Regions from separate parts of the Kitasatospora sp. NPDC085879 genome, predicted to be linked through region 2. Evidence: riboswitches for the same ligand, from Rfam matches in the RefSeq annotation. Region 2 holds a riboswitch; the other holds the start of a gene.
What was found. Region 2 has a riboswitch for thiamine pyrophosphate ahead of thiO (glycine oxidase ThiO). Riboswitches for the same ligand answer to the same signal wherever they lie in the genome.
Positions count from the first base shown of each region.

Region 1: it holds a riboswitch for thiamine pyrophosphate, as region 2 does, so the genes downstream of both, AB0P35_RS39375 (cytosine permease) here and thiO (glycine oxidase ThiO) in region 2, are expected to answer to the same signal.

Region 1 is NZ_JBFBJZ010000115.1:2,774-7,277, forward strand. Features, by position in the region: tRNA gene AB0P35_RS39365 (tRNA-Ser) at 149-234, opposite strand; gene AB0P35_RS39370 (trypsin-like peptidase domain-containing protein) at 310-1,983, opposite strand; TPP riboswitch at 2,229-2,370, shown strand; gene AB0P35_RS39375 (cytosine permease) at 2,365-3,744, shown strand; gene AB0P35_RS39380 (glycerophosphodiester phosphodiesterase family protein) at 3,947-4,504, shown strand, end outside.
Region 2 is NZ_JBFBJZ010000003.1:245,432-249,935, reverse strand. Features, by position in the region: gene AB0P35_RS04370 (Rv2175c family DNA-binding protein) at 1-10, opposite strand, end outside; gene AB0P35_RS04365 (FAD-dependent oxidoreductase) at 119-1,321, opposite strand; TPP riboswitch at 1,390-1,502, shown strand; gene thiO (glycine oxidase ThiO) at 1,497-2,666, shown strand; gene thiS (sulfur carrier protein ThiS) at 2,660-2,884, shown strand; gene AB0P35_RS04350 (thiazole synthase) at 2,888-3,685, shown strand; gene pknB (Stk1 family PASTA domain-containing Ser/Thr kinase) at 3,798-4,504, shown strand, end outside.

The DNA.
Region 1 (4,504 bases), on a different contig from region 2:
AAGGCGGGCGACCCGTCCGGGGCATGCCTGCCTCCCGGGCTCGCCCGTTCCATGGCGCCCCGTCAGGCCCGCCGGGCCCGCCCAACGCCGAGGGCGGGCACCGACCGAAGTCGGTACCCGCCCTGAGCTGGTACTTCTTCCTCACACGCGGAGGGTGTGGGATTTGAACCCACGGTGACGCAAGGCCACGACAGTTTTCAAGACTGTTCCCTTAGGCCGCTCGGGCAACCCTCCTGGCGGAGGTCAGCCTAACGGGTCGGAGCGGGTTCGGTGCACTCCGTTTCCGGCCCAGAGTGTCCTCGGCCGGGGTCAGTTGTCGCCCTTGCGCTCGCCGAGGACGACGGTGGTCTTGGCGGCCTTGCCGTCGCGGGTGTACTCGACCTCGACCTTCTCGCCGGGCTTGTGCGTCCAGATCTCGGAGACCAGGGTCGGGCCGCTGTCGATCGGGATGCCGCCGAGCTTGGTGATGACGTCGCCCGCCTTGAGGCCGGCCTGGTCGGCGGGGCCGCCGGGGGTGACGGCCGGGGTGCCCTGGACGGCGGTGGTCTGGATCTGGGCGCCGTCGCCCTTGTAGTCGTCGTTGCGGAGCACGCCGAGGATGGCGTACACCGGCTGGCCGTCCTTGATCAGCGTCTCGGCGACCCACTTGGCCTGGTTGATCGGGATCGCGAAGCCGAGGCCGATGGAGCCGGCCCGGCCGTTGCCGCTGGTGTTGGACTGGATGGCGGAGTTGATGCCGATCACCGCGCCGGAGGCGTTGAGCAGCGGGCCGCCGGAGTTGCCCGGGTTGATCGAGGCGTCCGTCTGCAGGGCGTTCATGTACGACGCCTGCTGGCCGGTCTCGTCGCCGGAGGCGACCGGGCGGTCCTTGGCGCTGATGATGCCGGTGGTGACGGTGCCCTCGAGGCCGTACGGGGCGCCGATGGCGATGGTGGCGTCGCCGACCGCGACCTTGTCGGAGTCGCCGAGCGGCAGCGGGTTGAGCTTGTCCTTCGGCGGGTTGTCGAGCTTGATCACCGCGACGTCGTAGCCCTGGGCGCGGCCGACCACGGAGGCGTTGTAGGACGAGCCGTCGGAGAACTTGACGGTGAGCTTGCCGCCGGACGCCGCCGGGGCGACCACGTGGTTGTTGGTGAGGATGTGGCCCTCGGTGTCGAAGACGAAGCCGGTGCCGGTGCCGGACTCCTGCGAGCCCTGCGCCTTGATGGTGACGGTGCTGGGCAGCGCCTTGGCGGCGATGCCGGCGACCGAGTCCGGGGCGCGGTCGGTGACCTTGCGGCTGTCGCTGACGCTGACGGTGGTGCTGGTGCGAGTGGCGCCGCCGGAGCTGTCGTCGCCGGTGACCGCGGCGCCGATGGCACCGCCGGCCACGCCCGCGACCAGCGCGACCGCGGCGATCAGCGCGATCATGCCGCCGCGCTTGCGGCGCGGGGCCGGGCCGCCGGCCGACGGGTACGGGTACGGGTAGCCGGGGCCGCCGGGCTCGCCCGGGTTGCCGCCGCCGGGGCCGCCGGTCGGGTGGCCCCAGCCGCCGACCGGGTGGCCGGCGCCGAAGGGGTGGTGCACCTCGCCGGGGGGCGTGGGCCCGGCCGGCGGCGGGGCCGCGGGAGTGCCGTACGGGTCGGTGCCCGCGGCGGCCGGTGCCGCGTAGGGGTTGGCGTGCCCGGGCTGGGCCGGGGTGGCCGCGACCACCGGCGGCGGCGCGTCGATGTACGTGGGCACCGCCGGGGCTGCCGGCGGGGGCGCGTCGATGTACGTGGGCGCGGCCGGCGCGGCGGGCGGCGGCGCGTCGCCGTACGACGGCGCGGCCGGGGCCGGCTCGCTCAGCTTGGAGAGAGCGAGCGTGGGCGCGGACTCGACGACCGGCGGCGGCCCGTCGGCCGCCGCGGTGTCAGGAGCCGGACCCACCGTACGGGGCTCGCCGGAGGGCAGCTGCTGCTCCTCCTGCGGCCCGGTGGACCCACTCGCGTGCTCGTTGCTCACGGACGACCTCCATAGCTGACAGATCCTTGGCCCATAGTGTTTCGCATGGCTGATTCGGTTGCCGTAAGGAGCCTCCTGAAGAACATCTAAGAATCCTTAGGCGTCCCTGACAGGATGCGCCCGACCTGCGCCGGAGCGGGTGTGCGCGGCCGCGGCACGCGGCCGGCGGCCCGCGGTCCCGCGATGCGGAACGCGGGCGTCCGGGCCTTGGCGTCCGGCGCGAGGCCCGTTAGCCTGTCGTCCTCATCTGAACACGCGGGAGCTTGGACCTTCCAGGCTGAGAGTGCGCCGATCGACCGGCCGGGCGGAGCCCGGGCCCGGACGAGGGGGCGCTGACCGCCTGAACCTGTCCGGGTAATGCCGGCGTAGGGAGTTCCGGCCATGACGGCTGTTTCGCCTGCCCCTGTTCCCGATGTCGAGGCCGGCCGGCGCGTCGAGGCGCCGCTCGTCCTGGACACCGCCCCGCCGCGGACGCTCGACCTCCGCGCCCAGTTCGCGCTCTGGGCCAACCTCGGGGTCAGCCTGATCGGCTTCCAGAGCGCCGCCACCGTGCTCGGCGCCCCCGGCCACGAGCTGTCCTTCGCGGCCGCGGTCACCGCGATCGTCACCGGCACCGTGATCGGCACGGCGATGCTGGGCGTGGCCGCCCTGATCGGCGCCCGCACCGGTGCCCCGGCGATGGCGGTGCTGCGCGGGCTGTTCGGTACCCGCCTCTCCTACCTGCCGACGGCGCTGAACATCCTGCAGTGCATCGGCTGGGGCGTCTTCGAGCTGATCGTGATCGCGGGCGGCGCCCAGACGGTGGCCGGCACCCAGGGCTGGCGCTGGCTGTTCGTGCTGGTGGCCGGCGTGCTGACCACGGTGCTCACCATCTGGCCGCTCGGCTCGATCGCGGTGCTGCGCAAGTACGTGGCGATCGCGGTCGGCGTGGCGATGGTGTACTTCACCGTCCAGCTGGCCCGGCAGGGCTTCCCGGACCCGGGTGCGGGCAACTGGGACGGCTTCCTGTCGGCGACCGACGCGATCATCGCGGTGTCGATCTCCTTCGTGCCGCTGGCCGCGGACTACACCCGGCACGCGCGCACCCCGGGCTCGGCCTACTGGGGCACCTTCGGTGGCTACTCGCTGGCGCAGGTCTGGTGCTACGTGCTCGGCCTGATCGCGCTGCTGCAGTCGGGCGGCGACAGCTCGAAGATCTTCTCCTCGTTCACCGGTGTCGCGGCCGGCTGGGCCTTCCTGCTGGTGCTGGTGATCCGGGAGACCGACCAGTCCTTCGCCAACGTCTACTCGACCGCGATGTCGGTGCACAACCTGCTGCCCAAGGTGGACCGGCGGCTGCTCACCGGCGGTATCGGCGCGCTGGTGACGCTGCTGGCGCTGCGCGTCCAGGAGGGCGAGTTCAACGACACGTACGCGAGTTTCCTCTACCTGATCGGCGCGGTCTTCGTGCCGCTGCTGGCGGTGCTCGCGGTGGACTACTTCTTCGGTGCCGGGCGGAACGGCTGGAACACCGGGCAGGACGCGCCCGCCCGCTGGCTGATGCTGCTGCCGTGGGCGCTGGGCTTCGCCACCTACCAGTTCCTGGCGCCGACCGCGGTCGCCGGCTGGTGGACGGACTTCTGGCAGGGCCTGCAGTCGGCGGTGGGCTTCACCCCGCAGCCGTGGACCTCGGCCTCGCTGTTCGGCTTCCTGGTGCCCGCGCTGGCGACCTGGGCGCTGACCCCGCTGACGGCCCGCCGGCCGGCCCGCGCCGAGGACTGAGCGGACGGGCCCGCGAGGGCACGACGGCCTCCGTCCGGTGCCGCCGACCGCCGGACGGAGGTGTTCACCACGGGTTTCCCGTGCCGAATCCGATCGGACATCTACGCACTCGTAGGGTGTTGATGTGGACACTCAGAAGATCCGCCGCACCGCTCCGGCGGACTCCGGCCTCCCGGCGCCCGAGCGCTCGGCCGTCCGGGTCATCGCGCACCGCGGCTCCTCCGCGGCCCTGCCCGAGCACACCCTGGAGGCGTACGCCCGGGCGATCGAGGAGGGCGCGGACGGGCTGGAGTGCGACGTCCGGCTGACCGCCGACGGCCGGCTGGTGTGCGTGCACGACCGCACCGTCCGGCGCACCTCGGACGGCCGGGGCGCGGTGTCCGCGATGACGCTGGCGCAGCTCTCCGAGCTGGACTTCGGCTCCTGGCACTCGCCGGACACCCCGCGGCCGAGCGGCATCCTCACCCTGGCCGGCCTGCTCGAACTGGTCGCCGGGGCGGGCCGCCGGGTGGAGCTGGCCATCGAGACCAAGCACCCGACCCGGTACGCGGGCCGGACCGAGGCGGAGCTGGTGCGGCTGCTGGACCACTACGGGCTGCTGCCGCGCACTCCGGAGGAGTCCACCGTCCGGATCATGAGCTTCTCCGAGCTGTCGCTGCACCGGGTCCGCCGGGCGGTGCCCGCAGTGCCGACGGTGTACCTGCTGGAGCGCAGGCTGCCGGTGCTCGGCAGGACCAGGGCGCTGCCCGGCGGTGCCGGC
Region 2 (4,504 bases):
TCTCACTCACGGCACCAGACTGCCACCTGCCGGGCCCCCAGCGCACGCAGCCCACCCCGCCGGCCCGGGACCGATGACGGATCGTGACCGGACGGCCGCCCGGTGTCGCCCTCCGCGGTCAGGCGGCCGCGGCCTTCAGCTGGACGGCCGGGTCGGCGGCCAGGACGGGGTCGAGCACGGTGCCGCGTTCGATGAGCCGCTTGGCCTGGTTGAGGTCCCGCGGCCGGTCGACGGCGAGCAGCGCGACCGGGGCGCCCCCGCGCAGCCACAGCACCGACCAGGACGCCTCGTCCGGGCTGCCGCGCCAGAGCAGGTCGTCGGCGTCGGCGTGCCGGCCGGCGTACTGGACCATCCGTCCGAACTGCTCGGACCAGAAGTACGGCACGGGGTCGTAGGGGGTGTCCGAGCCGAGCAGCGAGGCGGCCGCGGCCGCGCCGGACTGCAGGGCGTGGTCCCAGTGCTGGACGGCGAGCCGGGTGCCGGCGCGTCGCGAGGGATAGGAGACGCAGTCGCCGGCCGCCCACACACCGGGGGCGGCGGTGCGCAGCCGCTCGTCGACGAGGACGGCGCCCGCCGTGTCGAGGGCGACACCGGAGCCGGCCAGCCAGCCGGTGGCCGGGCGGGCGCCGATGCCGACGACGACGTGGTCGGCGGCGATCCGTTCGCCGTCGGTGAGCAGCAGGCCTTCGGGTTCGACGGCGGCGACGCCGGTGCCGCAGCGCAGGTCGACCCCGGCGTCGGCGTACCAGCGGGCCATCAGCGCGCCGAGTTCGGCGGGCAGTGCGCCGGGCAGCGGGGCGGGCCCGGACTCGACGACGGTGACGTGGCAGCCGAGCTGCCGGGCGACGGTGGCGGTCTCCGCGCCGATCCAGCCGGCCCCGACCAGGGCGAGCCGGGTGCCGGGAGTGAGGTCGGCGCGCAGCGCGAGGGCGTCGTCGAGGGTGCGCAGCAGGCGGGCGTCGGCGGCGCCGGGCAGGGTGACCGCCTCGGCGCCGGTGGCGATCACCAGGGCGTCGTGGGTGAGCGGGCCGGCGTCGGTGTGCAGGACGCCGGGTTCGAGGCCGGTGGCGCGACGGCCGAGCAGCAGGTCGACGCCGAGCTGTTCCCAGTCGATGTCGAAGGCGGTGCTGTCGGTCTTGCCGAGCAGGACGTCCTTGGAGAGCGGCGGCCGGTCGTAGGGGCGGTGCGGCTCGTCGCCGACGAGCGCGAGCCGCCCCCGGAAGCCGCCCTGCCGCAGTGCGAGGGCGCACTGGGCGCCGGCCATGCCGGTGCCGGCGACGAGGACGCTTTCGGTGCGGTTCAGCTCTGCCACGGCGGCCACCCTATCGGCCGGGATGTCCAGCCCGTGTACGCCCTTTCGGGGTGGGCGACACCCGGCGTTATGGTGGGTGCACACCACACGGGAGCCCGGTGCACCGGGCTGAGAGGCGGGCTGGAGCGGCCCGCGACCGTCCGAACCTGATCCGGGTCATGCCGGCGAAGGGAGAATCAGCGACGTGGCACGGTCCCATTCAGACGTGCTGGTGGTCGGCGGCGGCATCATCGGGCTCGGCGTCGCCTGGCGGGCGGCGCAGCGCGGGCTGGCCGTGGCCCTGGTCGATCCTGTGCCCGGCGGCGGTGCGGCGCAGGTGGCCGCGGGCATGCTGGCGCCGGTGACGGAGCTGCAGTACGGCGAGGAGCCGCTGCTGCGCCTGGGCATGGCGTCGAACGAGCGGTACCAGGCGTTCGCGGCGGAGCTGACGGAGGCGACCGGGCTGGACACCGGGTACCGGCGGACGGGGACGCTGGCGGTGGCACTGGACGCGGACGACCGCGAGGAGCTGCGCGAGCTGCACGCCTTCCAGGGCCGGCTGGGTCTGGACTCGCAGTGGCTGACCGGGCGGGAGTGCCGCCGGCTGGAGCCGATGCTGGCGCCCGGCGTCCGCGGCGGTCTGCTGGTCACCGGGGACCACCAGGTGGACGGCCGGCGCCTCGCGCGGGCGCTGGTCGCGGCCTGCGAGCGGGCCGGGGTGGTGCTGCACCGGGCGAGCGCGGCCGAGCTGCTGGTCGAGGACGGCCGGGCTGCCGGGGTGCGCACCGACGGCGGCGAGGAGCTCGCGGGCGACAGGGTGGTGCTGGCGGCGGGCTGCCGCAGCCACCTGCTGCCTGGCCTGCCGGAGGGTGTGCTGCCGCCGGTCAGGCCGGTGAAGGGCCAGGTGCTGAGGCTGCAGGTGCCGCCGGCGTACCGGCCGTTCCTGTCGCGCAACGTGCGGGCGGTGGTGCGCGGGCAGCACATCTACCTGGTGCCGCGGGCGGACGGCGAGCTGGTGATCGGCGCGACCAGCGAGGAGCAGGGCTTCGACACCACGGTGACCGCCGGTGGGGTCTACGAACTGCTCCGCGACGCGCACGAGTTGGTGCCGGGGCTGACGGAGCTTCCGCTGGTGGAGACCGGTGCCGGGCTGCGTCCGGGCTCGCCCGACAACGCGCCGCTGATCGGCCCGACCGCACTGCCCGGGCTGGTCGCCGCGACCGGCCACTACCGCAACGGGGTGCTGCTGACGCCGGTGACCGCCGACCTGGTCGGCGAGTACCTGGCGACCGGGCGTGTCCCGGAGCTCGCCGCTCCGTTCTCCCCCGAACGCTTCTCCCCCGACCGTTTCCAGTCGAAGGCCCTCGCATGCTGAACACCGAACCGGCGGCCGTCCCCCTGACCGTCAACGGCGAGCCGCGGGAGCTGCCCGCGGGCACCACGCTGGCCGAGGTGGTGGCGGAGGTGTCCGCCGCGAACACCGGGGTGGCGGCGGCGCTCAACGAGGCCGTGGTGCCGCGCGGTTCCTGGCCGGCCACGGTGCTCGGCGCGGGCGACCGGGTGGAGATCCTCACCGCCGTCCAGGGAGGCTGACCGATGGCCGACGACCTGTTCACGATCGCGGACTCGACGTTCACCTCACGTCTGATCATGGGCACCGGCGGCGCCCCCAGCCTGGACGTGCTGGAGCAGGCGCTGCGGGTGTCCGGCACCGAGCTGACCACGGTGGCGATGCGCCGGGTCAACGCGGCGACCCAGGGCTCGGTGCTGGACGTGCTGACCCGCAACGGGATCCGGGTGCTGCCCAACACGGCGGGCTGCTTCACCGCCGGCGAGGCGGTGCTGACGGCCCGTCTGGCCCGGGAGGCGCTCGGCACCGACTGGGTGAAGCTGGAGGTCATCGCGGACGAGCGGACCCTGCTGCCCGACCCGATCGAGCTGCTGGAGGCCGCGGAGACGCTGGTCGACGACGGTTTCACGGTGCTGCCCTACACCAATGACGACCCGGTGCTGGCGCGGAAGCTGGAGGACGTCGGCTGCGCGGCGATCATGCCGCTGGGCTCGCCGATCGGCTCCGGCCTGGGCATCCGCAACCCGCACAACTTCCAGCTGATCGTGGAGAGTGCGGGCGTGCCGGTGGTGCTGGACGCGGGCGCCGGCACGGCGTCCGACGTGGCGCTGGCGATGGAGCTGGGCTGCTCGGCGGTGATGCTCGCCTCGGCGGTGACGCGGGCCCAGGACCCGGTGCTGATGGCGGACGCGATGCGGCGGGCCACCGAGGCCGGCCGGCTGGCGTACCGGGCGGGGCGGATCCCGCGCCGGTTCCACGCCGAGGCGTCCTCGCAGATGGCCGGGCGCGCGGACCTGGACACCCGCGAACACCCGGCGTTCTGACCCACCGGCCGGCCGTTCGCGGACGGCATGTCTCAACATCGGCACAACCGGGCCCCGGGCGGTGCGTCCGGGGCCCGCGGTCACCCCTGCGCCCTACACTCCTCGGGTGGACATGACGCTCGACGACCCCCTGATCGGTGCCCTGCTCGACGGCCGGTACCGGGTGGATCGGCGCATCGCCGTCGGGGGCATGGCCACCGTGTACCGCGGGACGGACACCCGGCTGGACCGGGTGGTCGCGCTGAAGGTGATGCACCCGGCGCTGGCCGCGGACGGCGGCAACGAGTTCACCGGCCGGTTCATCCGCGAGGCCAAGGCGGTCGCCCGGCTCTCCCACCCGAACGTGGTGAACGTCTTCGACCAGGGGGCGGACGGCCGGGCGGTGTTCCTGGCCATGGAGTACGTGCCCGGGCGGACCCTGCGCGACCTGCTGCGCGACCGCGGGGCGCTGTCGGCGCGGGCCGCGCTGGACATCCTGGAGCCGGTGCTGGCGGCGCTCGGCGCCGCGCACCGGGCCGGCCTGGTGCACCGGGACGTCAAGCCGGAGAACGTGCTGATCACCGACAACGGCATGGTCAAGGTCGCCGACTTCGGCCTGGTCCGGCTGCTGACCGGCACGGAGGGCGCGGGCGAGGCGGTCACCAGCACCACCTCGACCGGCACGGTGCTCGGCACGGTGTCGTACCTGGCCCCGGAGCAGATCCGCCAGGACGGCCCGACCGACCAGCGGGTCGACGTGTACGCGGCCGGCATCCTGCTGTACGAGATGCTCACCGGCGCCAAGCCGCACACCGGCGAGAACGCCATGCAGGTGATCTA